DNA from 2 places in the Arthrobacter sp. NPDC080082 genome. Region 2 is predicted to be linked to the other one. Evidence: predicted binding sites of a transcription regulator. Region 2 holds the regulator's gene; the other holds the start of a gene.
What was found. Region 2 encodes LexA, which represses DNA repair genes until DNA is damaged. Its sites were predicted from a motif close to TCGAACANNTGTTCGA; they were not measured.

Region 1 (14,275 bases), on a different contig from region 2:
GGGCGTCCGAGGCGCTGCGGGTGCCGGACTCCGGGTGGTCGGTCCAGTGGCCAAAGGACAGGAAACCAATGTTTTTCACACCAGCCCCAACGCGCCGCCGGGGGTTCCTATTCCGTCCGTCGGGCCGTTCTGCGGGTGGGGAACGGCGGCGTGCGGCCCGGTGCGCCGGGGCGGGGAGAATGGATGTGTGACTGCCCCCGCCAGGAATCCCCGCTTCCATCGCCATCCCTTTGACATGGGTGCCATCGGCGCGGGCCTGGTATTCGCCGGGTCCCTGGGAGAGCTAACCGGGGCGCTGGCGGCCGGTGGCCCCGGTGCTGCCGCGGTGGTAGAGGCGCCGCCGGGGACAGGAAAGACCACGCTGGTGCCCCCCTTGCTGGCGAACCTGGCACTGGCCGGCGACGCGGCCGCCGCCCCGAACGGGGCGCCCGCCCGGATCGTTGTCACCCAGCCCCGCCGGGTTGCCGCCCGCGCCGCAGCCCGCCGCCTCGCCGCCCTGGACGGCAGCCCGCTGGGGGAGCGGGTGGGCTACGCGGTACGCGGCGAGCGGCGGACCGGCCCGGACACGCTCGTGGAATTCGTCACCCCGGGGATCCTGCTGCGTCGCCTGCTCGCCGACCCGGGACTGGAGGGGACCGCCGCCGTCGTGCTGGATGAGGTGCACGAACGAGGGCTGGAGACGGATTTGCTGCTGGGCATGCTGGCCGAGGTGCGCCAGCTCCGCGGCGACCTGGCCCTGGTCGCAATGTCCGCCACCCTGGACGCGCGCCGCTTCGGCGAACTGCTTGGGGACGCCGAAGCCTCCCCGGCCGTTCCGGCGCCCGTCGTCGGCTGCCCCAGCGCGCTCCATCCGCTGGAGGTGCAGTGGGCGCCCCCGCCGGGACCGCGGCTGGACGCCCGCGGTGTGACGCGCTCCTTCCTGGACCACGTCGCGGACACGGCGGCCGCCGCCCACGCCGCCGCCCTCGCCGCCGGGGACGATCTCGACGCGCTCGTCTTCGTGCCGGGCGCCCGGGAGGTCACGCACGTGGCGTCCCGGCTGCGGGGACGGACGACGGCGGAGGTGCTGGAGCTGCACGGCCAGGCAGACCCCGCGACCCAGGACCGGGCGGTCTCCGGGCGCGTCTCCGGCGAACAGCCGCGGATCATCGTCAGCACCGCGCTCGCCGAATCATCCCTCACCGTCCCGGGCGTCCGCCTGGTGATCGACTCGGGCCTGGCCCGCGAACCGCGCCGCGACGCGGCCCGCGGCATGACCGGCCTGGTCACTGTGTCCTGTTCCCGGGCGTCTGCGGGCCAGCGGGCCGGCCGTGCCGCGCGTCTCGGCCCGGGCCGGGTGGTCCGCTGCTACGACGAGCGCAGTTTCGGTTCCGCCCCCGCGCACCCCACCCCCGAGATCTCGGTTGCGGACCTCACCGGGGCCGCGCTGGTGCTCGCCTGCTGGGGTTCCCCCGAGGGCCGCGGCATGGCCTTGCCGGATGCCCCGCCGGCCGCGGCGATGGCCGACGCCGTCGAGGTCCTGCGGGAACTGGGCGCCGTCGGACCCGACGGCCACGCCACCGGCCTCGGCCGCACCCTGGCACGCATCCCCGCCGACCCGCGGCTGGGCCGCGCGCTCCTGGAGGGCGGTACCGCGGTGGGCCCCCGAGCGGCCGCCGAGGCCGTCGCCGCCGTGTCCGGCGGCCAGCGCGCCCCCGGGGCGGACCTGCCCGGGCTGCTGGCGGCACTGCGCTCGGGCAGTGATCCGGGCGCGCGCAGTTGGGCCGACGAGGTGCGGCGGCTGGAGTCGATCGCCCGTACCGCGGGCGCGGGTGGCGGAAGTGCGCCCAAACCGGCGCCCTCCGCCGCCGCGGAGACCGGGAAGAAACTGGCCGGCCCGGGGGCGCCGGGTGAGGAGGCCGGCCACGTCGTCGCCCTCGCCTTCCCCGACCGGGTGGCGCGCCGGGTGCCCGGCCCCGGCGACCGTTACCTGCTCGCCTCCGGCACCCGCGCCGCCCTTCCCGGCGGCAGCCGCCTCTCCGGGCAGGACTGGCTCGCCGTCGCGGAGGTCAGCCGCGCCGACGGTCACGAGGCCGCGGGCACCGGCGCCGTCATCCGCGCCGCGGCGCCGCTTGTCCCGGTAGATGCCGAAACCGCCGCCGCGCACCTGCTCACCGACACGGTGGTCGCGGCCCTCGACGGCGGCCGGGTGACCGCCCGCCAGGAACGCCGGCTGGGTGCGATCGTGCTGTCCTCCACCCCGGTACGTCCGACGCCGGAAACGGGCCGCGCGGCCGTGGGCCGCGCCCTCGCGGGGGCGGGGCTGGGCGCCATCGGCTGGTCACCTGCTGCCGACGCGCTCCGCCGCCGGCTGGCCCTGCTGCACCGGGAGCTCGGCGCGCCCTGGCCGGATGTCTCGGAGGAGGCCCTGTTGGCCCGGCTGGAGGACTGGCTGGCGCCCGAACTCGAGGCGCTGGCCGCGGGTGGCCGGACTGCCGGCGTCGACCTCCTGGACCCGCTGCGGCGGTTGCTGCCCTGGCCCGAAGCGTCCCGCTTGGCCGAGCTGGCGCCCGAATCCCTGAAGGTTCCCAGCGGCTCGATGGTCCGCATCGATTACCCCGCGGCGGACGACGACGGCGGCCGGCCCGTCGTCGCGGTCAAGCTGCAGGAGTGCTTTGGCTGGGATCGGACGCCCCGGCTGGTGGAGGGCCGGGTGCCGGTGCTTTTCCATCTGCTGTCCCCGGCGCGGCGGCCGCTGGCGGTCACGGACGACCTTGCCTCGTTCTGGTCCGGGCCGTACGCCCAGGTCCGCGCGGAGATGCGCGGACGCTACCCTAAGCACCCGTGGCCGGAGGACCCGTGGACGGCCCCGGCCACCGCGAAGGTCAAGAACCGGATGTAGGCGCCTAGTGGGGCAGGTGCTCCTGGTCCCGGTGGGCCGCCGGTTCGAGCTGGAAGGTGGAGTGCTCAACGGAGATGTCGAAGTGTTCGGCAACGCAGCGCTGCAGGTCGGCCAGGATGGTCGCGGCGTGGCCGTCGGTGAGGCACTCGTCCTCGAGGGTGACGTGCCCGGTAATGACCGGGGTGCCGGACCCCACCAGCGAGGCGTGCAGGTCATGGACGTCGATCACGTGCGGCAGTGCCAGGATGTGGGTCCGCACCTGGCCCAGGTCGAGGCCCTTAGGGGTGCTCTCGAGCAGGACGTGCACGGTCTCCATCAGCAGTTTGAGGGTCCGCGGGATGATCAGCGCACCGATCAGCAGGGACACCAGCGCGTCGGCCCGGGTCCAGCCGGTCCAGGCGATCACCAGGGCGGCGACGATCACCGCCACGGAGCCCAGAGCGTCATTGAGCACCTCGAGGAACGCGGCGCGCATGTTGAAGTTGTGCTTCCGGCCGGCGGCCAGGACCAGCAGGCCCACGGCGTTGCCGGCCAGGCCGATCACGCCGAACCAGAGCATCAGCGAGGATCCCACCTCGGGGGGCTCGAACAGGCGCCGGATGCCTTCGACGATCACGAACGCGCCCACGATCAGCAGAAGCCCCGCCTGCAGGGCCGCGGCCAGGATCTCGGCGCGCTTGAAACCCCAGGTCCGCTTCATGGTGGCGGGCCTGAGCGCCAGGGACGCCGCGATCAGCGCGATCAGCAGGCCGGCCGCGTCCGTGAACATGTGTCCGGCGTCGGCCAGCAGGGCCAGGCTGCCCGAGAGCACCGTGCCGGTGATCTCCGCAACCATGACCAGGACCGTGATGCCGAAGACCAGCAGCAGCCGGGTGCGGTTGCCGTCGGCGTCGACGGCGTGGGAGTGGTCGTGGTGCCCGCTCACGGCGCGCAGTCCTCGTCCGGGCAGGTGCAGATGGGCTCCACGGTGAGGATGACCTCCAGCAGGTCCCCGAGGGCGTGGGCGAGCTTGGCGTCCGAGAGTTCGTAGCGGACCTTGCGCCCGGCCGGTTCGGCGACGACGAGGCCGCAGTCCCGCAGGCAGGCCAGGTGGTTGGAGAGCATCTGCCGGCTTACGCCGAGGGACTCGGCCAGCTCGCCCGGGAACGCCGGCCCGTCCTTGAGCCTCAGCAGGATCGAGGACCGGGTGGGGTCCGCGAGCGCCTTGCCGAACCGGGCCAGGACGCCCGTGCTGGTCAGTGTCTGCATGCGAAAATACTACAGCGATTTCTGTACTGTCGAAGCGGGTATCTTCGCAGCGGTTGGTGTCGGGGGCTAGCCGGCCTCGGCTCCGTCCCAGGCGACGTGCACCCAGCGCTGTCCCTCGTCGTCCCAGGATTCCGAGTGGCCCAGCAACGCCAGGTCCTGAAAACTGACCTCGATGCCGTCGCGTTGCAGGGTGTCACGGAGTTCGTTGGTGGCCTCGCGGACGGCGGACGTCACCGCCTCCGGGTTGTCGGACTCGATGGGGCGGGACGCTTCATAGGGTTTCGTCATGGGACCCATCATTCAGGCTCGGCGCGGATAAGGGAACAGCTGAAGGACCAGCGCCGTCCCCGATCAGCCGGGCGCCGTTGTCCCAGCACACGGCCCGCAGCCAGGCGTCGTCGAGCCGCGGTTCCCGGTCCCGCAGCCGTTCCAGCGCCTCCAGCTGGTGGGCGTAGGGATAGGGGATGTTGGGGAAGTCGCTGCCCAGCACCACCCGGTCACCGAGGTCCGCCAGCCGGGGGAGCAGGCCAGCCGGGAACGGGGTCACGGACTCGAAGAAGTCGGTGAAGGCCATGGTGGTGTCCAGGTGGACGCCGGGGTAGCGGTCGGCCAGGTCCAGGAACTCGGCGTACTCCGGGGCGCCGAGGTGGGCGACGACGGCGGTCAGGTCCGGGTGGCGGCGCAGCACCCCCTCGAGCTTGTCGGGGCCGGTGAACCCGTGCCGGGGGACGGGGCCGGAGCCGACGTGGATGACGACGGGAATGCCGGCGTCGGCCAGGAGTCCCCAGGCCTGGTCCAGGATGGGCTCGCGCAGGTCGAAGCCGCCCACCTGGGCATGGATCTTGAAGACCCTGGCACCGCGGGAGAGGGCCCGCTCCACCTGCCCGACCACGCCTTCCTCCGGGTAGAAGGTAGCGCTGGGGACGCAGTCCGGCTCGGCGGCGGCGAGGTCCAGGGCGAAGTCGGTGAGGTCCGCCGCCATGTCCGGCCGGTGAGCATAGGTCAGGGCGGTGAAGCGCCGGACGCCGAGGGCGCGAAGGGTGGCGAGCCGCTGGTCCTGCGCGGTGCGGTAGGTGATCGGCCAGGGCCGGCCGACCAGGGGGCCGGCCTCGTCGAAATGGGCCCAGACCCGGCGGAGCATCCGTTCCGGGAGGAAGTGGGTGTGGATGTCGATCAGGCCGGGCAGGCCCAGCCGCTGCCACCAGGCCGGGACGTCGGCGTCGGTGAGCTCGGCCGGACCGTGGCCGCCGCTCACTTCCCGGCTCCTTCCGGGGCATGGGACCGGAGGAAGCGGGCCACCGGTTCCGCCAGCCCCGCGCCGATCTGGTCCGCGGGGCGCTTCCTGCCGGCTACGGCGAAGGAGTGGTCCCCGCCGTCGACCCACTGCACCTCGGCGGAGGGCCCGATCCGGGCGGCAACCGTGTCCAACAGGTTCCCGGTGGCGAAGGTGTCCCGGGTGCCCTGCAGGAACAGCATGGGCACGCTCACGCCGTAGAGGTGTTCGTCCCGGAGCTTCTCCGGCTTGCCCGGCGGGTGCAACGGGTAGCCGAGGTAGACAAGGCCGGCCGCCGGCATCCCCTCGGCCACCGCCATGGACGCCATCCGGCCGCCGAAGGACTTCCCGGCCGCCCAGACCGGCTCGCCGGTGGAGCGTTCGCGTGCGGCAGCCATCGCGGCCCGCCACGTTGCGATGGCGACTGGCGGGCGGTCCGGGAACTTCCGCCCGGCCTCCCGGTAGGGGAAGTTGAAGCGGAGGGTGGCGACGCCGTCGTCGTTCAGGGCGGCGGTGAAGCCGGTCATGAAGGGGTGGTCCATGCCGGCGCCGGCCCCGTGTGCCACCACCAGCGTGGCCACCGGGTGGTCGGGCCGGGCGTAGAGGGCGGACACCGCGGTGCCGTCGACGTCGATGCTCAGCGATTCCTCAACCACGGGCACCTGCCGCCCGCGTTCCGGGGATCAGGGCCCTCAGCGCCCAGCCCGCGGCGCACACCAGGGGCACCGCGGCGGCCATCAGGACCACCGGGTTGGGTCGGAATACGCTCCGGCCATCGCGGGCGCCCGCATACACTCCCAGCGGCAGGACAAACCCGCCCCCGCCTCCGCCGGCCCCGCCGGGTTCCTCCCCGGATGCCGGCGCGCTGCCGCCGCCGAACCCGAAGGACACCAGCGCCACGGGCACCACCCGCTCTCCCGCGAGGTCGATCGGCTCGCCGTACGCCCGGGAGACCCCCACCGTCTTGAATGCGTCCGCCAGGGACGCCAATGCCTCAGCCATGGAAGCCACCCTAGCCAGCGGCGGCAGCCGGAGCCAGACGCGGGGCCGCGGCTCCCGTGGCGACCGGACCGGCGACGACGCGCTCCGGGCGGGTGTCGCCGGGACCGGGCGCGCGGTAGCCTGCCCTCATGGCAAGGGAAGAGACGATGGTGACGGTTCCGGGTCCGCACGGCGAGCGGGAGGTCCGGATTTCCAGCCCGTCCCGGCTGGTCTGGCCCGCCGCGGGGGTGACCAAGCTGGACCTGGCGCGGTTCATGATCGACGTCGGCGAGGCATTCCTGGCCGCGAATGGGGACCGGCCCATCACCCTGCAGCGTTTCTCCGGCGACGTCGACGGCGAACAGTTCTTCTCCAAGAATCCGCCCAAGGGGGCGCCGGACTTCGTCAGGTCGGTGCCGGTGGTTTATCCCAGCGGACGCTCCCACCCGCAGCTTGTGATCGACGAAGCAGCTGCCGCGGTCTGGGCGGTGCAGATGAACACCGTGGTTTTCCACCCCTGGGCGTCGCGGGCCGGGAACCCGGACAACCCGGATCAGCTCCGCATCGACCTGGACCCGCAGCCGGGAACCTCCTTCAGGGACGCCGTCCCCGCCGCCCGGGAGCTGCGGAAGGTCCTCGCCGACGTCGGCCTGGAGGCCTTCATCAAGACCTCCGGCAACCGCGGGCTGCACGTGTTCGCGCCGATCGAGCCGGACCACGAGTTCCTGGACGTCCGGCATGCCGTGATCGCCGCGGCCCGTGAACTGGAGCGCCGGATGCCCGAGCAGGTAACCACCGCCTGGTGGAAGGAGGAGCGCGGGGAACGGGTCTTCATCGACTTCAACCAGGCCAACCGGGACCGCACTATGGCCGGGGCCTACAGCCCGCGGGCGCTGCCGGGGGCCACGGTGTCCTGCCCGCTGACGTGGGAGGAACTCGACGACGCCGATCCGGCCGCCCTGACCGTGGCGACGGTGCCGGACCGGCTGCGGTCCACCGGTGACCCCTGGGCCGGGATGCACGCCAACCCCGGCTCGATCGAGGGCCTGCTCGGCTGGTGGGAGCGGGACGCCGCGGCCGGCCTCGGCGAGCTGCCGTTCCCGCCGGACTTCCCCAAGATGCCGGGCGAACCGCCGCGCGTACAGCCCAGCCGCGCCAAAGCCAAGGACTAGCCGGCGGCCGCCCGCCGCCGCTCCAGGACCACGACGTCCCGCCCGAAGGACAACACCAGCAGGCCGAGTGCGGCCGCGACCGCAGCGGTCGCCGCGGCCCCCGGGATGCCGGGCACCAGGGCGAACAGCAGGGCCGCCGGCTGCAGCGCACCGATCACCTTCCGGGCGGCCGACGGCGGCAAAGGTGCGCGAAGCGGCGGCCGGACCCGGCCCGCGGCCTGGAACACGTAATAGAGAAGGCCGGATCCGAGCGCCCAGACGCCAAGGCTGCCCGCCACGGCGCAGGCCAGCACCAGCGTCAGTGCCGCGTCGGTGGCGGTGTCCAGGCGGGCGCCGTCGGCCGAGGCGGTCCCGGTCCGCCGCGCCACCGGCCCGTCCACGGCGTCCAGGGCGAAGGCCGCCGTCCCGACGGCGAGCAGCGGCAGCCCTGACGGGCCGCCGGTCAGCAGCCCCGACGCGGTGAGCGCGGCGCAGCAGGCCACCAGCACCGCCCGGGCCAGGGTGACCCGGTCCGCGGGGGTACAGGACGGGACGGCCCGGCCCAGCAGGTTTGCGCCGGCTCCGGTCAGCACCGCCGCGCCGGCGCCCACCGCGAGCAGTGCGCCCCCGCCGACGGGAAGCGACGGGCCGGCGACCACGGCGACGGCACCGAGGTACGCCACGGCGGCCACGGAAACGTCGGCCACCGCCGGGTGCGGGGCGGTCCGGAGTTCAGTCATGATGCGGCCATGGTATCGCCGCGGGCGCTGCGGGGCCGCTGCCGTAATGCCCCGAAATCCCGGCACCGTGAGCTCCCTGAGGTCCCTGCACCCTAAAGTCGCGCTCACCGCGTTGGGCTCAGGCCGCCGTCGTCGTCCGTCCTCGACCGGCCCGGACGAACCCCGCGGCCGCCGCAACCGCGCCCAGGCCTTCCGCGGCGGCGCTGATCGACTTCTCCCAGAACCAGACCGGGTCGTACATCGCGGGGAAGGGAACGAACGCGGGGATATCGACGTAGCGGTAGAGCACCACGGCGGCGAAGGCGCTCAGGGAAACGAGGAACGCGAAGGCAAACGCCGCCCGGGAACCCCGCCAAAGGACGGCGACGGCGGCGAGCGCGGCGGCGGCCGCCTCGACGACAAAGAGCGTGCCCTGTCCGAGTCCCTGCGGCGAGCCGGCCTGGTAGCCGGGCGCCAGGTGAAGATGGACCCCGGCGTCGACGGCCAGGCAGCCGGCCGTCAGCAGCCGCAGGGCAAGGCCCCGGCTCCGGTGGCCGGCAACGCCCCGGTGTGCGGTGGCGCTCATTTGACCACCAGCGTTCCGTGCATGTTGGGGTGGAAGGTGCAGTGATAGGTGTAGGTGCCGGGCGTCCCCGGCGCGGTGAAGGTGGCCGTGCCGCCGCTGCCCTTGACCGTGACGTCGAAGGTGCCGCCCTGATCGGCGGTGACGGTGTGCGCGGCGCTGTCCGTGTTTGTGACCGTGACGGTGCTGCCCGCCGCCACCTCAAGGGTCGGGCCGTAGGCGAAGTTCTTGATGGTTATGGCGGCCCCGGCGGACGGTGACGTCGACGCGCCGGAAGAGGCAGTGGTAGCGGACGCGCCCGTGCTTGTTGAGGCGGCTGTGCTCGTCGAGGTGCCGGCGGTGTCCATCGGCATGGCGGCGCTCGCGGAGGTGCCGGACGGGGGAGCCGTGCCGCCTCCCGAGCCGCAGCCGGCCACACCCAGCACCAGGGCCGCGAGCGCAGCGACGACGCCACATTTTCTTCCGGTGACCATGACCCACCTCCGGCGAATCAGTTGACCTAAGCAACCCGCCTTAATTCTGCTCCTCATCGGTGCGGATGGCGCCGGGCATTTTGGCGGGTATTGCGGTGAGGGGGGCCGGGGCCGCCGCCGAGACGGCCTCGGTCCTAGCGTGACCCCGAGCGGGTGGCCTCCCACTCGCCGCGAAGGATCGAGAAGACTTCCTTGTCGTAGCGGGACCCGTCGAACACCCAGCTGCTGCGGAGCACGCCCTCCGAACGCATGCCGAGCCGCCGGGCGATGGCGACGCTGCGCAGGTTGTCGGTCCGGCACCGCCACTCCACCCGGGAGACGCCGCGTTCCTCGAAGGCCCATTCCATCAGCAGGGCGACCGAGCGGGTGACGAGTCCGCGGCCCACCGCGCCGGGTTCCAGCCAGCAGCCGACCTCGCAGATGCCCCAGCCGGCGTCGAAGGCCACGAACATGACGCCGCCAATGATGCTGTCCCCGTCCCAGAGGCCGTAGATGCGGGCGCCGTCGCGGGCGGTGGCCGTGGCGTAGCGCTGCAGGGTGGCCCGGGCGCCCTCGACGGTGTCGGTGACGAAAGCCGGTCCCACCCAGGGGCGGATGTGGTCCCGGGCCCGGTCCATGTGCTCGGCGAAGGCCGGGGCGTGCCACGGCTCCAGGGGTTTCAGGACGACGCCGTCCCGGACGGCCGTTTCAAACAGTGAAGAAGGCATGCCGGGAGCTTAGCTGATAGGCCGGCGCGGTCAGGCGGCCTTGACCAGGGGGAGTTCGTCCCAGTGGGTGGTGTAGCGGGGGGAGAGCATGTCCCGCCTCATGCTCCAGTCCGGTCCGCCCCGGATGCCGCCGAAGCCCAGTCCGATGGAGCCGCGGCCGTAGCGGCGTGTGATGTCCTCCACCAGGCTCCCGATGTGGCGTTCCTCGCGCGGATTTTCGAACGGGGACAGCGGTGCCTGGTTCCCGGTGGGCCGAAGGTCGGTGACCATGATGCCGGCCTTCGCGTACTTCACGCCGTCCACGATGCGGGGCAACAGCGCATGCGCCGCCCGCGTCAGGATCACCGGATCCGCCGTCGGCATCGGCAGGACCACACTGACCGTGGGGAACGAGACGTCCCGGGCGTTGAAGTGCGAGGTGCCCGCGAACGCGGTGAGGAGCTTCGCCTGCAGTCCGTGCCGGGACAGCCGGGCGGAGGCCTGTTGCCCGTAGACGCTCAGGACCTGCCGGAACCCGGCTGCCGAAGTCAGCGGGGTGGAGAAGGAACGGGAGAAGATCAGTTGGTCCCGTCCGATGCGTTCCTCTTCCAACGGGATGCATGGGGTGCCCTGCAGTTCCAGGACGGTGCGCATCATGACCACGGAGAACCGGTCGCGGATCATCACCGGGTCCGCGCGGGCCAGGTCCAGGATCGAGTGGATGCCGAGGGCGTTGAGCCGCTTGGTCAGCCGGGTGGCGACGCCCCAGATTTCGATCACCGACAGGCTTCGCATCAGGCGCTCGCGGGCGGCGGCGGGCACGGACTCCCAGTGGCAGACGCCGTCGAAGGCAGGATTGTTCTTGGCCCACTTGTTGGCCAGCTTCGCCAGCGTCTTGGTGGGGGCGATGCCGACGCAGACGGGCACGCCGACGTTGCGTCGCACCGCCGTCTTCATCTGTCCGCCCAGCGCCAGCAGTTCCGCAGGGGTGCCCTTCACCCCCAGGAATGCCTCGTCGATGCTGTACACCTCCAGCCAGGCGGAGAAGCGGCCCAGCAGTTCCATCACCCGGGCGCTGATGTCGCCGTAGAGTTCGTAGTTGCTGGACAGCGCCACCAGTCCCCACTCCCTGGCCCGTGGGGCGAGCTTGAACCACGGCTCGCCGAGGGGAATCCCAAGCCGCTTCGCCTCGGGTGACCGCGTGACGGCACAGCCATCGTTGTTGGACAGCACGACGACGGGACGGCCCTCCAGGGCGGGGTTGAAGGCGCGCTCGGCGGACGCGTAGAAGCAGTTGACGTCCACAAGGGCGATCTGGGGCAGCTGGCGCATCGGGGCGGGCCTGGCCATGACGGCGCCCTAAACCACGTGGAGGCAGCGCGTGGCGACGCCCCAGACCACGAGTTCGGACAGGGACGGAACCCTGATGTCCGGGTAGGCCGGGTTCTCGGCCTGCAGCACCACCCCGTTGCGGGTGATCCGTAGCCGCTTGATGGTCAGCTCGCCGTCCAGGACCGCGACGACGACGGATCCGTCCACGGGTGTCAGCGCCCGGTTGACGATCAGTTCGTCCCCGTCGCTGATCCCGGCGCCCTCCATGGAGTCCCCGGAGACCCGGACCACGTAGGTGCTGGTGATGTCCTTGATCAGGTGCTCGTTCAGGTCGATGCGGCCGTCGAAGTAGTCCTGCGCGGGCGAGGGATAGCCGGCCGCCACCGGCACCGGCGAGATCAGCACCGAGAGGAGGGAAGTGCCCGCGTCTATCACGCGGGGTCCGATAATTGCGCCCACAACACACCTTAGTTCGAATATATGTTCTAATCTAAGTGTAAACCCGGGGGCGGACACTGGACCGGGGGAAGCCCTTCGGTAGTAGGCTTCGGGGGTTGGCCGCGCCGGGCGGCCCGCTGTTTGGGGGTAGTGGTGGCACGAGCACGTTGGCTGGCGGTTGTGGCTGTGGGAGCTGCCCTGTGCGGCGGGGCTGGGCAAGCCGTCGCGGCCCAGGCCGTCGCGGCGCCGGCCGCCTTGGCGCCGGCGGAGGTGGTATCGACGGGCGGGACGCCGGTCGACGTCGTCGTCGGCCCGGACGGAACCGCCTACATCGGCGGCTACGACGGCCCCGGCGGGGTCCTGGTGATTCCGCCGGGCGAGCCGGGCCCTACGCGCCGGATCACGACCGGCCCCAACGTGGCCGGACTGGCCCTGGGGCCGGACGGAACGCTCTACGTGGCCCAGCAGCAGGGTGGCTCCGTCGGCGGGGCCGAGATCGGCGTCGTGCCTCCCGGTGCCGCGGCCGTCGCCCGGACCATCCCGGTGTCGAGGGGCAACCACCTGATTGCCGCCGGCCCTGACGGCACAGTGTATGTGCCGAACCCGGAGAACAAAACGGTGCTTGTCCTTGCCGCCGGGGGCACGGCGGTGGACCATGTCATCGGGGTCGGGGCGGGACCGGTGGAAGTCGCCGTCGGCGCGGACGGCACCGCCTACGTGGTCAACCAAATCGAGGGCACGGTCTCGATCGTTCCCGCCGGCCAGGCCGCGGCATCCCACACGATTCCCACCGGGACGGTGGCCGGCACCACGGAGAATCCCCACGACATCGCCGTCGCCCCGGACGGCACGGTCTACGTCACGAACATCAGCACGAACAAGGTTGCGGTCATCGGGACGGGGGCGGACCGGGTGGGCTACACCATCTATGTCCCCGGCGGCCCCACCGAGGCGGCGCTCGGACCCGACGGGACGCTCTACGTGTCGAGTGTCCTCACCCCGGGGATATCGGTGATCAAGCCAGGCTCCCGGACCGTCGATTCCACCATCCCGACCGAGGGACGCCCCGGGCACCTCGCGGTGGCCCCGGACGGCAGCATCATCGCGGCGACGCCGGGCACCGGCCTGGGCAACGGGTCGGTCTCCCGCTACGCACCGCCGGCGCCGTTCCCTGCCCCGGGCCCGGCCGGCCCCGGGGCAGGGAACGGCGCAGGAGTGGGGAACGACGCCGCGGTGGGAAACAATGCCGGGCCCTCGCCGTGGAGTTCGCCCGGCGTCGTTGCGGGTGCCGGCGGAGTGGCGGTGATCGTCGTCGCCGCCCTGGTGCTGTTGCTGGGCCGACGCCGTTCCCTCAGAGCCGACGGACGCGACGGCGACGTTACCGCCGAACAGGCGTAGGGCTGGGCCGTCCCGATCCAGTAGCGGCGCTTGCCGTTCCGGGTGTCCTCGTAGGCGCCGCCGTTCTTTTCGATCGTGGCGCGGGAGCCCGCGTTGTCCTCGTCGCAGGTCAGGAGTGCCCGATCGATTCCCAGGCCGCGGGCGATCGGCAGCGCCTCCGCCAAGGCTCCGGCGGCATGACCGCGCCGCCGCGCCGACGGGCGGACGCTGTAGCCGATGTGCCCCACCTCGTTGAGGAGGAATTCGTTCAGGTGGTGGCGGACCGCCAGGGAGCCAAGGAATTCGCTGCCCTCGACAATCCAGAGATACGTACAGGGCACGTAGCCGGGCTTCCGCGGAGTCCCCGGTCGCGCGTCCCGGCGCAGAGCCTCCACAAAATCGGCGAACGCGGCGGAACCCGCCAGGTCCGCGTCGGGCCGATGCTCTATCCCGCCGCCATCCTGGTGCGCGCCGTCGAACTCGGCAAAGGCCTCCAGCCAGGAGGCGTGATACGTGTTGTCGGGTACGGTAAGCCGGGCCATGCCCCGATCCTAGCCGGGCCGCGGTGTAACCCTGTGGACCCGTGCGGCTACTCGAAGCGGGACGGGTCACCCATGCCGCGGCGGACCACCTCGGCGGCACCGCCTGAAAAGTCGATCACGGTGGTGGGCTCCGCGCCGCACTCGCCGGAGTCGATGACGGCGTCGACCACGTGGTCCAGCCGCTCCTTGATCTCCCAGCCCTGCGTCAGCGGCTCCTCCTCGTCCGGCAGCAGCAGCGTGCTGGAGAGCAGCGGTTCGCCCAGCTCCGCCAGGATGGCCTGGACCACGGTGTGATCCGGAATTCGCACCCCCACGGTCTTCTTCTTCGGGTGCAGCAGCCGCTTCGGGACCTCCTTGGTGGCCGGCAGGATGAAGGTGTAGCTGCCGGGGGTCACCGCCTTGATGCTCCGGAAGACGTCGTTGTCGATCTGGACGAATTGACCCAGCTGCGCGAAGTCCTTGCAGACCAGGGTGAAGTGGTGCTTGTCGTTCAGGTGCCGGATGGCCCGGATCCGGTCCAGCGCCTCCCGGTTGCCCAGCTGCGCGCCGAGGGCGTAGCAGGAGTCCGTCGGGTAGGCGATCAGGCCCCCG
Region 2 (14,275 bases):
GCCCACGCCCAGCCAGGCCGCCAGCTCGGTCAGGCGGATCGGCCCCCTGGCCCGAAGCACCGAAAGCAGGCCGTATGCGGCGGGTTCCATATCCGGGTGCACCTCGCGGGAGAGCCGCTGCGAGACGGAACGGGCGCGCCGCCACAGCAGGCTCAGCTGGTGTTCCACCTCGGCGATGGACTCGTCGGGGGAGGCCGCGCCGGCCCCGGAACCCTGCTCCGGCGTGGTCGCGGCGTGGTCAATGGTGCTCATAGCAACCATTCTAGGGTCCGCCCCGGGGTCCCCTTCCGTGAGAGACTTGTGCGGTGCGAATCAGCGACTTCTGGCGGCTCATGGACGACGAGTTCGGTGCCGGCTACTCCCGCGTCCTCAGCAGTTCCCTGGTCCTGGCCGGCGTCGGAGGACGCACCGCGGACCAGGCGCTGAGCGCCGGCATCCCGCCCAAACAGGTGTGGCTGGCCATGTGTGACGTCCAGGACGTGCCCGCGGAGCGCCGGCTCGGCCGCGACATCAAACCCCGCGACCAGGGCCCGCTGAACTAAACCACGGCGACGTCGGCTTGGTCACGTTGGCCGGATCGACGAAGCCGCCCCTGGGCCTTCCGCGGTGCCTGACACGCCGGGGGATTGTTCGAATATCTGTTCGGGTCGGGCTATGCTTTTTTCAGAGCGTTTTCCACATACGCGACGACGGCGGCAACTTTGTCAGTGGCTGCCCCTAACGTCGGTGATGACAGCAACGGCCGTGACGGCCACTCTCCAATGAGAAAGTTTTTGAGGTGTGAATCATGGCCGCAGCCCCGGATCGCCAGAAGGCGCTCGACGCAGCACTCGCCCAGATTGACAAGCAGTTCGGCAAGGGCTCGGTCATGCGCCTGGGCGACGAAGTCCGCGCCCCCATCGAGGTCATTCCCACCGGCTCCATCGCCCTGGATGTCGCCCTTGGCATTGGCGGCCTGCCCCGCGGTCGCGTCGTAGAGATCTACGGCCCCGAATCCTCCGGTAAGACCACCGTGGCGCTGCACGCCGTCGCCAACGCCCAGCGCCAGGGCGGCATCGCGGCCTTCATCGATGCCGAACACGCCCTGGACCCGGAATACGCTGCCAAGCTGGGCGTGGACACGGACGCGCTGCTCGTCTCGCAGCCTGACACCGGTGAGCAGGCCCTGGAAATCATGGACATGCTGGTGGGTTCCGGCTCGCTGGACATCGTCGTGATCGACTCCGTCGCCGCGCTGGTGCCCCGCGCCGAAATCGAAGGCGACATGGGCGACAGCCACGTCGGCCTGCAGGCCCGCCTGATGAGCCAGGCCCTGCGTAAGATCACCGGCCGGTTGAGCCAGACCAAGACCACCGCCATTTTCATCAACCAGCTCCGCGAGAAGATCGGTGTCTTCTTCGGCTCCCCGGAAACCACCACCGGTGGTAAGGCGCTGAAGTTCTACGCCTCTATCCGCATCGACGTCCGCCGGATCCAGACCCTCAAGGAGGGCGCGGACTCGGTCGGCAACCGGACCAAGGCCAAGATCGTCAAGAACAAGATGGCCCCGCCCTTCAAGATCGCCGAATTCGACATCATCTACGGCCAGGGCATCTCCCGCGAGGGCGGCATCATCGACATGGGTGTCGAGCACGGCCTGATCAAGAAGTCCGGTTCCTGGTTCACCTACGACGGTGACCAGCTGGGCCAGGGCATGGAGAACTCCCGCCGATTCCTCCGTGACAACCCGGAGCTGGCAGCGGAGCTGGAGCGCCTGATCAAGGAAAAGCTCGGCGTCGGCGTCAAGGCAGCCGACGCGGAAGAGTCGCCGAAGCTGAAGGCCGTTGACGGGTTCTAAGCCACGGGCTTCTCAACCACCGGCGCCGGAGCTGGACGCCGACGCGGACCCCGCGTCGGTGGCCCGCACCATCGTCCTGCGCCAGCTGACCGGCTCCGCCAAGAGCCGGCACCAGCTCGAGCGCAAACTCGCCGAGCGGAACATTCCCGAGGACGTGGCCGAGGCCGTGCTGGACCGCTTCGAGGCGGTCCGGCTGGTGGACGACGCGGAATTCGCCCGGATGTGGGTCAGGAGCCGCTCGGAAAACCGGAAGCTCGCCAGGGGAGCCCTGCGCCGGGAACTGGCCGAGAAGGGCGTCGCGGAGGACGCGGCGGCCGAGGCGCTCGCCCAGGTGACCGACGAGCAGGAAGACGCGGCTGCCCGGCAACTGGTGGAGCGGAAGCTGCGGTCCCTGCGCGGCCTCGAGGACCGGGCGGAACGGGACAAGGCCGTCCGGCGTCTGGCATCCATGCTCGCCCGGAAGGGCTACCAGCCGGGACAGGCCTTCCGGATCGTCAACGAGGTCATCGACGCATCGCTGCAGGACGGCGGCGCGGGCGACGTGCCGTCCTTGGATGACTGAGCTTGGCCTTGGATTAGTCCGGCCCTAGGACGCCACTCGTCGTGTCTCGTCATCGGCATCCCTGACGCCCTCCCACAGCCGGTCCAGGGACAGCCCGAGAGCCTCGGCCAACGCAGCGATCGTCGGAAACGCCGGGGTGGCGATCCGGCCGGTCTCGATCTTGCGCAGGGTCTCGGGGGAGACCCCGGCGGCCAGGGCCACGTCCAGCATCGACCGGTCGCCGCGGGCCTCGCGTAGCAGCGTGCCCAGGCGCTGGCCGCGGCGGACCTCGTCCGGGGAGAGCGGGAGTCTGACCATGGGAACCAGTGTACCGGGATAATATGGCCGGTATAGTTATCGGATGATCGAGATTCTCAACGCCGCCGAACTGGACCGGGCCCGCGGGTCCGGGGCCCTCGTCGCAGGCATCCTGCAGACCGTCAAGAGCCGCACCACCGTCGGCACCAACCTGCTGGACATTGATCGTTGGACCAAGGACCTCATCGCCGCTGCCGGCGCCGAATCCTGCTACGTCGACTACGCGCCCTCCTTCGGCCGCGGACCGTTCGGCCACTACATCTGCACGGCCGTGAACGACGCCGTCCTGCACGGATTGCCCCACGACTACCGCCTGGCCGACGGCGACCTGCTCACCCTGGACCTCGCCGTCGCCAGGAACGGCATCGCCGCGGACTCCGCCATCAGCTTCCTCGTCGGCGACACGCAGCCTGCCGCGAGCGTCGCGATGATCCAGACCACCGAACGCGCCTTGGCCGCCGGCATCGCGGCGGCGAAGCCGGGCGCCCGGATCGGTGACCTCTCGGCCGCTATCGGCGGCGTCCTCACCGCGGCAGGCTACCCGGTCAACACCGAATTCGGCGGCCACGGCATCGGCTCCACCATGCACCAGGACCCGCACGTGCCCAACACCGGCCGGCCCGGCCGCGGTTTCACCCTCCGGCCGGGGCTGCTGCTCGCGCTGGAGCCCTGGGTCATGGAGGACACGGCCACCCTGGTCACCGACGCCGACGGCTGGACGCTTCGCAGCGCCACCGGCTGCCGGACCGCCCACAGCGAACACACCATCGCCATCACGGAGGACGGGGCCGAGATCCTCACCCTCGCTCCGCCCGCGTAGTCCGCGCCCCGGGCGGAGCCGGTACCCTTAACGGGTGAGTTTGACCATTCCCTCCCCAGCCGACAGCCCCTCGACGCACGCCGATTCCTCGGCGTCGGATGCGGCAGCGTCCGCGCCCGCCCGCACCTACCAGGTGCGGACCTTTGGGTGCCAGATGAACGTGCACGACTCCGAGCGTATGTCCGGCCTGCTGGAGGCCGCCGGCTACGTCCGCTCCGAGGGCGAGCTGGCCGACGTCGTGGTCTTCAACACCTGCGCCGTGCGTGAGAACGCGGACAACAAGCTCTACGGCAACCTCGGCATCCTCCGCCCGGTCAAGGATGCGAACCCGGGCATGCAGATCGCCGTCGGCGGCTGCCTGGCACAAAAGGACCGCGAGACCATCCTGAAGAAGGCGCCGTGGGTCGACGCGGTGTTCGGCACCCACAACGTCGGCGCATTGCCGGCCCTGCTGGACCGGGCCCGCCACAACGACGAGGCACAGCTGGAAATCCTCGAATCCCTCGACGTCTTCCCCTCCACGCTGCCCACCAAGCGCGACTCGGTGTACGCCGGGTGGGTCTCCATCTCCGTCGGCTGCAACAACACCTGCACCTTCTGCATCGTCCCGGCCCTGCGCGGCAAGGAAAAGGACCGCCGCCCCGGCGACATCCTCGCCGAAATCCAGGCCCTCGTGGACGACGGCGCCATCGAGGTCACCCTGCTGGGCCAGAACGTGAACTCATACGGCGTCGAATTCGGCGACCGCCAGGCCTTCTCCAAGCTGCTGCGCGCCTGCGGGGAGATCCCCGGTCTGGAGCGCGTCCGGTTCACCAGCCCGCACCCCGCCGCCTTTACCGACGACGTCATCGAGGCGATGGCGGAGACCCCCAACGTCATGCCGCAGCTGCACATGCCGCTGCAGTCCGGCTCGGACAAGGTACTCAAGGACATGAAGCGCTCCTACCGCTCCACGAAGTTCCTGGGCATCCTCGACAAGGTCCGGGACAAGATCCCGCACGCCGCGATCTCCACAGACATCATCGTCGGCTTCCCGGGGGAGACTGAGGAGGACTTCCAGGCCACCTTGGACGTCGTGGAACGCTCCCGCTTCGCCACCGCCTTTACCTTCCAGTACTCCAAGCGGCCCGGCACCCCCGCCGCCGACCTGCCCGAACAGCTACCCAAGGCCGTGGTGCAGGAACGCTTCGAACGGCTCACCGCCCTGCAGGACCGGATCGCCGCCGAGGAAAACGCCCGCCAGGTGGGCCGCCGGGTCGAGGTTATGGTCACCGCCCAGCAGGGTCGGAAGGCGGGGGAGACCCACCGCCTCTCGGGCCGAGCGCAGGACCAGCGCCTGGTGCACTTCTCCGTGCCCGACGGCGCCGAATCCCCCCGCCCCGGCGACCTCGTCACCGTGACCGTCACCGAGGCCGCATCCTTCCACCTCATCGCCGACCCCGCGTCGCCCGAGGACTACCAGCTGCGCCGCTCCCGCGCCGGCGACGCCTGGGACCGGTCCCAGGCCGACTCCTGCGGTGCACCCGCCCCCGCCGCGGCCGGCGGCGGCAAGGCCGGGGTGTCCCTCGGCATGCCCGCGCTGCCCGTGCGCGGCCGCTGACGCCGTGACCGGAGCCGAACTGTCCGCCGCGCCGCCGCCGGTGATCGCCGTCCTCGGCCCCACCGGCTCGGGAAAATCCGACCTGGCCGTTGCCCTCGCGCTGGCGCTCGACGGCGAGGTGGTCAACGCGGACGCCATGCAGTTCTACCGCGGCATGGACATCGGTACCGCCAAGATCACCGACGCCGAGCGGCGAGGCGTCCCGCACCACCTGCTCGACATCATGGACGTCACCGAGGAAGCCAGCGTCTCGGACTTCCAGCGGCAGGCCCGGGAGGCCATCGACGGCATCCACGCCCGCGGGAAACGCGCCATCCTCGCCGGCGGGTCCGGGCTGTACGTCCGGGCCGCCCTGGACGTCCTGGACTTTCCCGGCACCGACCCGGCCGTCCGTGCCCGCCTCGAGGCCGAGGAGGCGGCGGAAGGCCTGGCCCCGCTCCGGGCCCGGCTGGAGCAGGTGGACCCGGTCTCGGCCGGGCGCCTGGGCGACGCCCGGCGGGTCATCCGTGCCCTCGAGGTGTACGAACTGACCGGCCGGCCCTTCAGCTCCTTCATGCCCGACCGCACCTACCACCGCCCGGCCGTCCAACTCGGCCTACAGGTGGACCGGGAGCAGCTCCGGGAGCGCCTCGCCGCCCGCGTGCACGCCATGGTGGACCGCGGCCTGCTCGAGGAGGTGGGCCGGCTGGACGCCGAGGGCCTGCGCCGCGGCAAGACCGCCTCCCGCGCCCTCGGCTACGCCCAGTTCCTCAAGGTCCTCGACGGCGAATCCGACGTCGCGCACGCCGCCGAGGACACCATCGCCGCCACCCGGAAGTTCGCCCGCCGCCAGCTCACCTGGTTCCGCGCCGACCCGCGGATCGCCTGGCTCGACTGGCAGGCCCCGGACCTCGTGGCGAAGGCAACGCAGCTGGCGTTGGTCCCGGCGGGAGGCGGCCCGGTAGCCTTGGACCATGGATGACACTCTCGCCGGAACCGCCGCCTCGACGGCCCACGCCGCCGACACCACAGCACTGGCCGGGCTCGCCTTCTCCAAGGGCCACGGCACCGGCAACGACTTCGTCCTGATCGCGGACCCGCACGGGGCCCTGGAAGTGACCGCCGAGCAGGTCGCGGCCCTCTGTGACCGGCACCGCGGCATCGGCGGCGACGGGCTGATCCGCGCGGTCCCGTCCCGGTTCCTGCCCGAGGGCGCCGAGCTGCTCGCGCAGCACCCGGAGGCGGAGTGGTTCATGGACTACCGCAACGGTGACGGATCGCTCTCCGAAATGTGCGGCAACGGGGTCCGGGTCTTCGTCCACTTCCTGGTCCAGCAGGGCCTCGTGGACCTGCCCGCCGGGGAATCCCTCGTGATCGGCACCCGCGCCGGCATCAAGACCGTCGTCCGCACCGCCTCCGGCTACGCCGTGGACATGGGTCCCTGGGAATTCGTCTTCCCCGGCGAAGCCACGGCCCGGGCCATGGACTCCCTCGTCAGCGCCCACGGCCTCGACGTTGCCCGCCCGGCCCTCTCGGTCAGCATGGGCAACCCGCACACCGTCGTCGCCCTCGCCGAGCAGGCGGAACTGGACGCCACCGAACTGTTCACCGCACCGCGCGTCGACCCGGAGCCGCCGCACGGGACCAACGTCGAGTTCGTCGTTCCCGCCGAGCCGCTGGTCCACGACGGCGTCGGCGCCATCAGCATGCGCGTCCACGAACGCGGCGTGGGCGAGACCCTCTCCTGCGGCACCGGCGCCTGCGCGGCCGCCGTCGCGATCCGGCACTGGGCTGGTCAGGGCGCGCCGGACGCCTGGAACGTCACGGTGCCCGGCGGCGTCGTCGGCGTGAAGTTCTTCGTCGCCCCGGACGGCCACGAGCACGTCGAGCTCAGCGGCCCGGCCGTGATCGTCGCTAGCGGGACGCTTTCCTGACTCGAAGGATCCGGAACGACTTCGAGGTGCTCTCCCGGGTCACCGTGAAGCTGCTGTCCAGCTCCGTGCCCAGCCAGCGCTGCAGCGAATCCGAGCCGAGGTTCTTCTGCACCACCAGCCACGCCGACCCGCCCGGCGCCAGCCGCGGCAGCCAGAGCAGCAGCAGGGAATGCAGCTCGTCCTTGCCGATCCGGATGGGCGGGTTGGACCAGATGGTGTCGAAGCGCAGCTCCGGGTCCACCTCGCCGGGGGTGCTGGCCGTGACGTTCTCCAGGCCCAGCAGTGCCGCGTTTTCGTTGGTCAGGGCCACGCAGCGTTCGTTGACGTCCACGGCGTAGACGTGCGCGTGCGGGGCCTTCAGCGCCATCGTCAGCGCGATCGGACCCCAGCCGCAGCCGATGTCCAGCAGGTTCCCCTGCGGGGCGGGGGCCGGGACATCCGCCAGCAGCACCGCGGTGCCCTTGTCGACGCCGTCGGGACTGAAGATTCCGCTGGAGGTCTGCAGCTGCCGCGGCGCGCCGGCCAGTTCCACGGTGAGGGGCTTGCGGGTGAACGGCCCGGCCGGCTGGGCGCTGAAATAGTGTGCAGACTCCATAACGTGCCAGAGTAGTTGGCCGTCCGCGGGCTTGGGAAACCGGAAAGGTGCGCTCTGGTAAACTTGGAGGCATGTTCCTGATCTTTGAATAGCCGGCCACCAGGCAACCGGCACGGGCGCCCCGCCTCAACGGGTGATCCGCCCTCCAGCGACGCAGGCCCCGCCCTCCGCTGGACCCCTCCGGCCGCGGCGACCCGCGGCCTGTTCCGGCACTCATTCCAGCAACGCCGGAAACTCCACGCCTCGAAGATCCCACCGCACGGCCCCGCCGTCGCCCGCGGAACCGACCGGCGTGCAGCACCGCCCGTGAGGAAACCTTTCTAGGACCCACGGACCCCACCCGCCGCTCCGCCGAGGAGCCCGCCCGTCCGCGGCACCGCCGCCGCAGGACACCCAGGAGGCACGGATGACCCCACATCGTCAGCCCAGCGCGAATTCCGCAGCGCACCGCACCGATCAGCATTATTCTGAAATGGCAGACCCTTCAAAGGAGACCATGACCAGTCAGCCCAACACCGGACCCGATTCAGCAGCCCAGGACATGAGTCCTGCCGAGATCCAGGCTGTGATCGACCGGATTCTTTCCAAGGATTCCCCCGCCCGGGACACCGGCGCCGCCGACGCGGACACCGCCGAACCCCGCGCGGTCCTGGGCCGGGCCCAGGCCATCTCCGGCCTGGCCACCGAGCACGGCAGCTACGACGGCGACCAGCAGGACCTCGAGGAGCGCCGCGCCCTGCGCCGCACCGCCGGGCTGTCCACCGAACTCGAAGACGTCACCGAGGTCGAATACCGGCAGCTCCGGCTGGAGCGCGTGGTGCTGGCCGGCCTCTGGTCCGAGGGCACCCTGGCCGACGCCGAGAACTCCCTCCGCGAACTGGCCGCCCTGGCCGAGACGGCCGGCTCCGAGGTGCTCGACGGGCTGGTCCAGCGCCGGGCAAAGCCGGACCCGGGCACCTTCCTGGGCTCGGGCAAGGCCCAGGAGCTCAAGGACATCGTGATGTCCACCGGTGCGGACACCGTGGTGGTCGACGCCGAACTGGCGCCCTCCCAGCGGCGTGCGCTCGAGGACATCGTCAAGGTCAAGGTGATCGACCGGACCGCGCTGATCCTGGACATCTTCGCCCAGCACGCCAAGAGCCGCGAGGGCAAGGCCCAGGTGGAACTGGCCCAGCTCGAGTACCTGCTTCCCCGCCTCCGCGGCTGGGGCGAGTCGATGTCCCGCCAGGCCGGTGGCCAGGTGGGCGGCGCCGGCGCCGGCATGGGCTCCCGTGGCCCCGGTGAGACGAAGATCGAACTGGACCGCCGGCGGATCCGCACCCGGATGGCCAAGCTGCGCCGCGAAATCGCGGCCATGAAGCCGGCGCGTGAGACCAAGCGGGCCAACCGCCGTCGTAACGCCGTCCCGTCCGTCGCGATCGCCGGCTACACCAACGCCGGGAAGTCCTCGCTGCTGAACCGGCTGACCGACGCCGGCGTGCTGGTGGAGAACGCCCTGTTCGCAACCCTGGACCCCACCGTGCGCAAGGCCGAGACCTCCGACGGCCTGGGTTACACCCTGGCCGACACCGTTGGCTTCGTCCGCTCGCTGCCCACGCAGCTGGTGGAGGCGTTCCGGTCCACCCTGGAAGAGGTCGCCGACTCGGATCTGATCCTGCACGTGGTGGACGTCTCGCACCCGGACCCCGAGGGCCAGATCGCGGCCGTCCGGTCCGTCTTCAGCGAGGTCGACGCCCGCAAGGTGCCCGAGATCATCGTCCTGAACAAGGCCGATGCCGCGGACCCGTTCGTGGTGGAGCGCCTGAAGCAGCGCGAACCGCGCCACGTGGTGGTCTCCGCCCGTACCGGCGAGGGCATCCCCGAGCTGCTGCGGGCCGTCAGTGAGGGCATCCCGCGGCCCAGCGTGAAGCTGGAACTGATGATCCCGTACAGCCGCGGCGACGTGCTCAGCAAGCTGCACGAGACCGAGGCGGAGATCGTCAGCCTGGACCACGAGGAGACCGGCACGCGCGCCGTGGTCATGGTGCGCGAAGGCCTGGCGGCCGAGCTGGATCCCTTCGTCCGCAATGACTGAACCGGCCGTGGCGGAAGCGGACAGCGACGCACGCCCGGCCCCCGGTGGCGCCACCGGCGAGGAGCTCGTGATCGAGCTCCTCGACCGGGCGGTCGCCGCGATGGGCGGGCAGAGCCGTGACGGCCAGCACGAAATGGCCCGCCAAGTGGCCCGCGCCATCGACACAGGCGACCACCTGCTGGTCCAGGCCGGCACCGGCACCGGAAAGTCCCTGGCGTACCTGATCCCGCTGATCGCCCACTCGCTGGACAGCGACAAGCCCACCCTGGTCTCCACGGCCACCCTGGCCCTGCAGACCCAGATCGTCGGCCGGGACCTGCCGCGACTGCTCAAGGCCATCACCCCTGCCCTGAAGCGGCCCGTCAAGATCGCCCTGGTCAAGGGCCGGTCCAACTACGTGTGCCGGCACAAGCTCGAGGGTGGGTTCCCGTCCGAGGAACCCGCCGAGGGCCAGCTCTTCTCCCTGGGTGAGGACACCTCGGTCCCGCACTTCGCCGCCGCCATGGGCGGTCCGGCCTCGCAGCTGGGCCGGGAAGTGGTCCGGCTCCGGGAATGGGCCGAGAACACGGCCACCGGCGACCGCGACGAACTGCTCCCCGGCGTGACCGACCGCGCCTGGCGGCAGGTGTCCGTCACCGCCATGGAATGCCTCGGCGCGCAGAAGTGCCCGTCGGCCGCCGAATGCTTCAGCGAACTGGCGCGCCAGGACGCGGCGGACGCCGACGTCGTGGTCACCAACCACGCCATGCTGGCCGTGAGCGCCTTCGAGGGCCTGGCCGTGCTGCCCGACTACGACGTCGTCGTCGTGGACGAGGCGCACGAACTCCAGGACCGGGTCACCGGGGCCGTCTCCGGCCAGCTCTCCGTGGCCATGGTCCACGCCGCCGCCTCGGGCGCCCGCAAGCACACCGGCATCACCGTGGACGCGCTGAACAACGCCGCCGCGAACCTCGAGCTCGCCGTCGCGGGGGTTCCCGGCGGACTGATGCCCAACGGCCTGAACAGCGAACAGCTCGACTGCGTGGACCAGCTCCGGGACGCCTGCCGTGCGGCGCTCTCCGACTCCAAGGGAGACGGCTCCACCACGGCCGACGGCGGCCGGCAGCTTGCGCGCTCCCGGCTGATGGTGATCCTGGAGCTCTGCGAACGCCTGCTCGCGGCCCGCGAGAACCGCGAGGTGGTGTGGTTCTCGCGGCAGAGCACCTTCGACCCGCAGCAGGGCTACTCGCAGCCGGACGATTCGGCGCCCGCGCTGATCAACATCGCCCCGCTCAGCGTGGCCGGGCGGCTGCGGGAGGGCCTGTTCGCGGACCACACCGTGGTGCTGACCTCGGCCACCCTCGCCATCGGCTCGGCCTTCGAACCGGCCGCGGGGGGCCTGGGCCTGGTGGGCCCCGGCGCCCCGAGCTGGACCGGCGTCGACGTCGGGTCGCCGTTCGAATACCCCAAACAGGGCATCCTCTACGTCGCCAAGCACCTGCCCAAACCGGGCCGGGGGACCGCGCCCGAGGCCCTGGACGAGCTCGAGAAGCTGATCCGCGCCTCCGGCGGCGGCGCGCTCTGCCTCTTCTCCTCCCGGCGCGCCGCGGAGGAGGCCGCCGACGCGCTCCGGCCGCGGCTGGGCCTGAGCATCCTCTGCCAGGGCGAATCCACCATGACCGCGCTGGTCAAGCAGTTCGCGGACGAACCGGACACCTGCCTCTTCGGCACCATGTCCCTGTGGCAGGGCGTTGACGTGCCCGGCAACTCCTGCCGGCTGGTGGTGATCGACCGGATCCCGTTCCCGCGGCCGGACGATCCGCTGATGACGGCCCGCTCCCGGGCCGTGGCGCAGGCCGGGGGCAACGGCTTCATGAGCGTCTCGGCCACGCACGCGGCGATCCGGCTGGCGCAGGGCGCGGGCCGGCTGATCCGTTCGACGTCGGACCGCGGCGTGGTGGCGGTGCTGGACTCACGGCTGTCCACCGAGCGTTACGGCGGCTTCCTCCGGGCCGCGCTGCCGCCGTTCTGGGCCACCACGGACCCGGCGGTGGCCGTGGCGTCGCTGGAGCGGCTCGCGAAAGAGGCCGCGCAGGGGTCGTAGGCCCCCGGGGCAGGGACGTTCGGCGGGGTTTGGCGGCGCTCAGGCCTCGGCGTCCGGGCGGGGTGGGGTCCCCAGCTCCGGGCGTTCAGCGCGTTCAGCCGGGCCCCTGGCCGGCGGCGTTGCCCGCGCTACAGGGAGCGGAGGACCGAGACGACCTTGCCCATGATGACGGCGTGGTCGCCCAGGATCGGTTCGTACTGGGTGTTCTGCGGCAGCAGCCAGGTGTGGCCGTCGCGCTGCCGGAACGTCTTGACCGTGGCTTCGTCATCGAGGAGGGCGGCCACGATGTCGCCGTTGACGGCGTCGTTCTGCCGGCGAACCACCACCCAGTCCCCGTCGCAGATCGCGGCGTCGATCATGGAATCGCCCGCGACCTTGAGCATGAACAGCTCACCGTGGCCCACGAGCTGGCGCGGCAGGGGGAGGACGTCCTCCACCACCTGGTCGGCCAGGATCGGGCCACCGGCGGCGATCCGGCCCACAAACGGGACCATCGCCGTGTCCGTGGCGCTGGCCAGTTCCGACACCGCGAGTCCGCCGACGGCCTTCAGCCCGCGGGGCTGTTCGACGCCGGAAATCGGGGTGGACCCCTCGTCCAGGGTCAGCGGCATCAACACTTCCATGGCGCGGGGACGCTTGGGGTCCCGGCGTAGGTAGCCCAGCTTCTCCAGCTGGGAGAGCTGGTGGGTCACGCTGGAGAGGCTGGCCAGCCCCACCGTGTCCCCGATCTCGCGCATCGACGGCGGATAGCCGTTGTCCGTCACGGACCGCTGGATGGTTTCGAGGATCTTCTTCTGACGGACGGTGAGGCTCTTGGGCGCCCGGGCAGGCTGGGCGCCGCGCCGGGTTGCCCTCCCGCCGGTGGCTTGTGCTGCCATGGTCCCCGTGCCTTCCGTTCGTGGTGCGGATCCGTGGCCGGCGGACCGAGTGAAGCGGCCCGATTGCTGCGAATCCTAAAAATGTCAGTGCCTGCCGTTTGACTGCTCTTGATCACCGCTGGCGGGTGTTCGACAGGTTTCAGACTGCAGGTGCGGAGTGCGGGTCCTTCGAGGGACCGGTTCCGTGCTTCAAAAATAGGTCAGCCGCCGGTGTTTTTCAAACATTTGTTCTAGCGAGTCTCGACAGAGTTCGTTCATAGGTGCTAAAAAGAGAACAGCAAGATTCGAAGATGTGTTCGAAGATTGCAAGTGGAGAACCACGGCCGGTTTCGGCCTTGTGTTCGAAGCGAATGATGGTTCAGCCGGTTGGCGGCAGGTACGAGGAGTACGCCGGGCGGCAACGACAAGTCCAGGAGGGCTCAGTTCATGTCAGCAAGAATCGCTTTCGCCGGTTCGCAGTTTTCCGACGCCGGAAGGCCGGCACTGTATCTCGTGCCGGATACTGCCACGGCCTTCTCCGGGGCGGTAGCTCCGTTCGCGGCCCCGGCCGACGCTGACGCGACCGCCGGGAGCGCGTCAGCTGTACGCCGGGCCCACTCTTCGGCCCAGGCTCCCTTGCGGCTGACCCGGCGGGGACGCTTCGTCTTCTTCGGACTGCCCTTGATCCTGCTCGCGGCCCTGCTGCTGTCCCTGGCAGGCTCCCTGACCGCGCCGGCGAAGGCCGCCGATTCCCCTGCATCGCTGGCAACCACCCCGACGGTCACCGTGACCGTGCAGCCCGGGGAGTCCCTGTGGACCATCGCCGGCACCGTCGACCCGAAACGGGATCCGAGGGACGTGGTCGCCGAGATCGTGCAGCTGAACAACCTCGACGCCGCGCCGGTCCTGCCCGGCCAGCAGCTCTTCGTTCCGACCCCCTAAGCTGAATCCCCGGGACGGAGCGTCCGCCGAACTTGGTAAGGCCATTCGCCGGCCGCGGGATGGGCCGTCGTTGGTCACGGTTTCCGGCCAGACAGTCCTCTCACTTAAACTGGGGACGTGACTGACCAGCTTGAGCGACTCAACCGACTTCCCCTCCGGACCAACCTGCGGGGCCTGCGCCCCTACGGTGCTCCCCAGCTGGACGTTCCGATTCTCCTGAACGTCAACGAGAACACCCATGGTGTCCCCGCCGACGTGCGGGCAGCGATCGCGGAGGCCGTCTCTGAGGCGGCTGCCGGGCTCAACCGCTATCCGGACCGGGAGTTCACCGAACTCCGCGGGGCGCTGGCCGAATACCTTGGCCACGGGCTGGACGCCACGAACATCTGGGCCGCCAACGGTTCCAATGAGGTGCTGCAGCAGATTCTCCAGGCCTTCGGCGGTCCGGGCCGCAACGCCCTCGGTTTCCCTCCCACGTACTCCATGTACCCGCTGCTCGCTGCCGGAACGGACACCGGCTACGTCGCCGGCGTCCGCGGCGAGGGCTACAGCCTGACCGCCGAGTCCGCCGCCCGGCAGGTCCGCGAGCTGCAGCCGAACATCGTCTTCCTCTGCTCGCCCAACAACCCCACCGGCACGGGCCTTGGCCTTGATGTCGTCGAAGCCGTCTACGAGGCGGGGGAGGCCAGCCAGGC

Region 1: the regulator LexA is predicted to act here: its motif matches at 11,800-11,815, upstream of umuD (translesion error-prone DNA polymerase V autoproteolytic subunit).

The regions. Positions count from the first base shown of each region.
Region 1 covers NZ_JBFBKQ010000005.1:119,793-134,067, reverse strand. Annotated here, with positions in the region: gene AB0O44_RS11700 (LLM class flavin-dependent oxidoreductase) at 1-79, opposite strand, end outside; gene hrpB (ATP-dependent helicase HrpB) at 236-2,881, shown strand; gene AB0O44_RS11690 (cation diffusion facilitator family transporter) at 2,886-3,806, opposite strand; gene AB0O44_RS11685 (metalloregulator ArsR/SmtB family transcription factor) at 3,803-4,129, opposite strand; gene AB0O44_RS11680 (hypothetical protein) at 4,196-4,417, opposite strand; gene AB0O44_RS11675 (amidohydrolase family protein) at 4,401-5,384, opposite strand; gene AB0O44_RS11670 (alpha/beta family hydrolase) at 5,381-6,064, opposite strand; gene AB0O44_RS11665 (hypothetical protein) at 6,051-6,404, opposite strand; gene ligD (non-homologous end-joining DNA ligase) at 6,533-7,555, shown strand; gene AB0O44_RS11655 (CDP-alcohol phosphatidyltransferase family protein) at 7,552-8,274, opposite strand; gene AB0O44_RS11650 (hypothetical protein) at 8,393-8,839, opposite strand; gene AB0O44_RS11645 (cupredoxin domain-containing protein) at 8,836-9,309, opposite strand; gene AB0O44_RS11640 (GNAT family protein) at 9,444-10,016, opposite strand; gene AB0O44_RS11635 (Y-family DNA polymerase) at 10,047-11,345, opposite strand; gene umuD (translesion error-prone DNA polymerase V autoproteolytic subunit) at 11,355-11,786, opposite strand; gene AB0O44_RS11625 (hypothetical protein) at 11,946-13,163, shown strand; partial or broken gene AB0O44_RS11620 (GNAT family N-acetyltransferase) at 13,235-13,684, opposite strand; gene AB0O44_RS11615 (L-threonylcarbamoyladenylate synthase) at 13,732-14,275, opposite strand, start outside.
Region 2 covers NZ_JBFBKQ010000004.1:388,880-403,154, forward strand. Annotated here, with positions in the region: gene AB0O44_RS10800 (MarR family winged helix-turn-helix transcriptional regulator) at 1-252, opposite strand, end outside; gene AB0O44_RS10805 (DUF3046 domain-containing protein) at 306-542, shown strand; gene recA (recombinase RecA) at 788-1,837, shown strand; gene AB0O44_RS10815 (regulatory protein RecX) at 1,896-2,399, shown strand; gene AB0O44_RS10820 (helix-turn-helix transcriptional regulator) at 2,424-2,696, opposite strand; gene map (type I methionyl aminopeptidase) at 2,740-3,516, shown strand; gene miaB (tRNA (N6-isopentenyl adenosine(37)-C2)-methylthiotransferase MiaB) at 3,551-5,116, shown strand; gene miaA (tRNA (adenosine(37)-N6)-dimethylallyltransferase MiaA) at 5,121-6,077, shown strand; gene dapF (diaminopimelate epimerase) at 6,070-7,029, shown strand; gene AB0O44_RS10845 (methyltransferase) at 7,010-7,624, opposite strand; gene hflX (GTPase HflX) at 8,121-9,698, shown strand; gene AB0O44_RS10855 (ATP-dependent DNA helicase) at 9,691-11,781, shown strand; gene lexA (transcriptional repressor LexA) at 11,910-12,659, opposite strand; gene AB0O44_RS10865 (LysM peptidoglycan-binding domain-containing protein) at 13,275-13,580, shown strand; gene AB0O44_RS10870 (histidinol-phosphate transaminase) at 13,698-14,275, shown strand, end outside.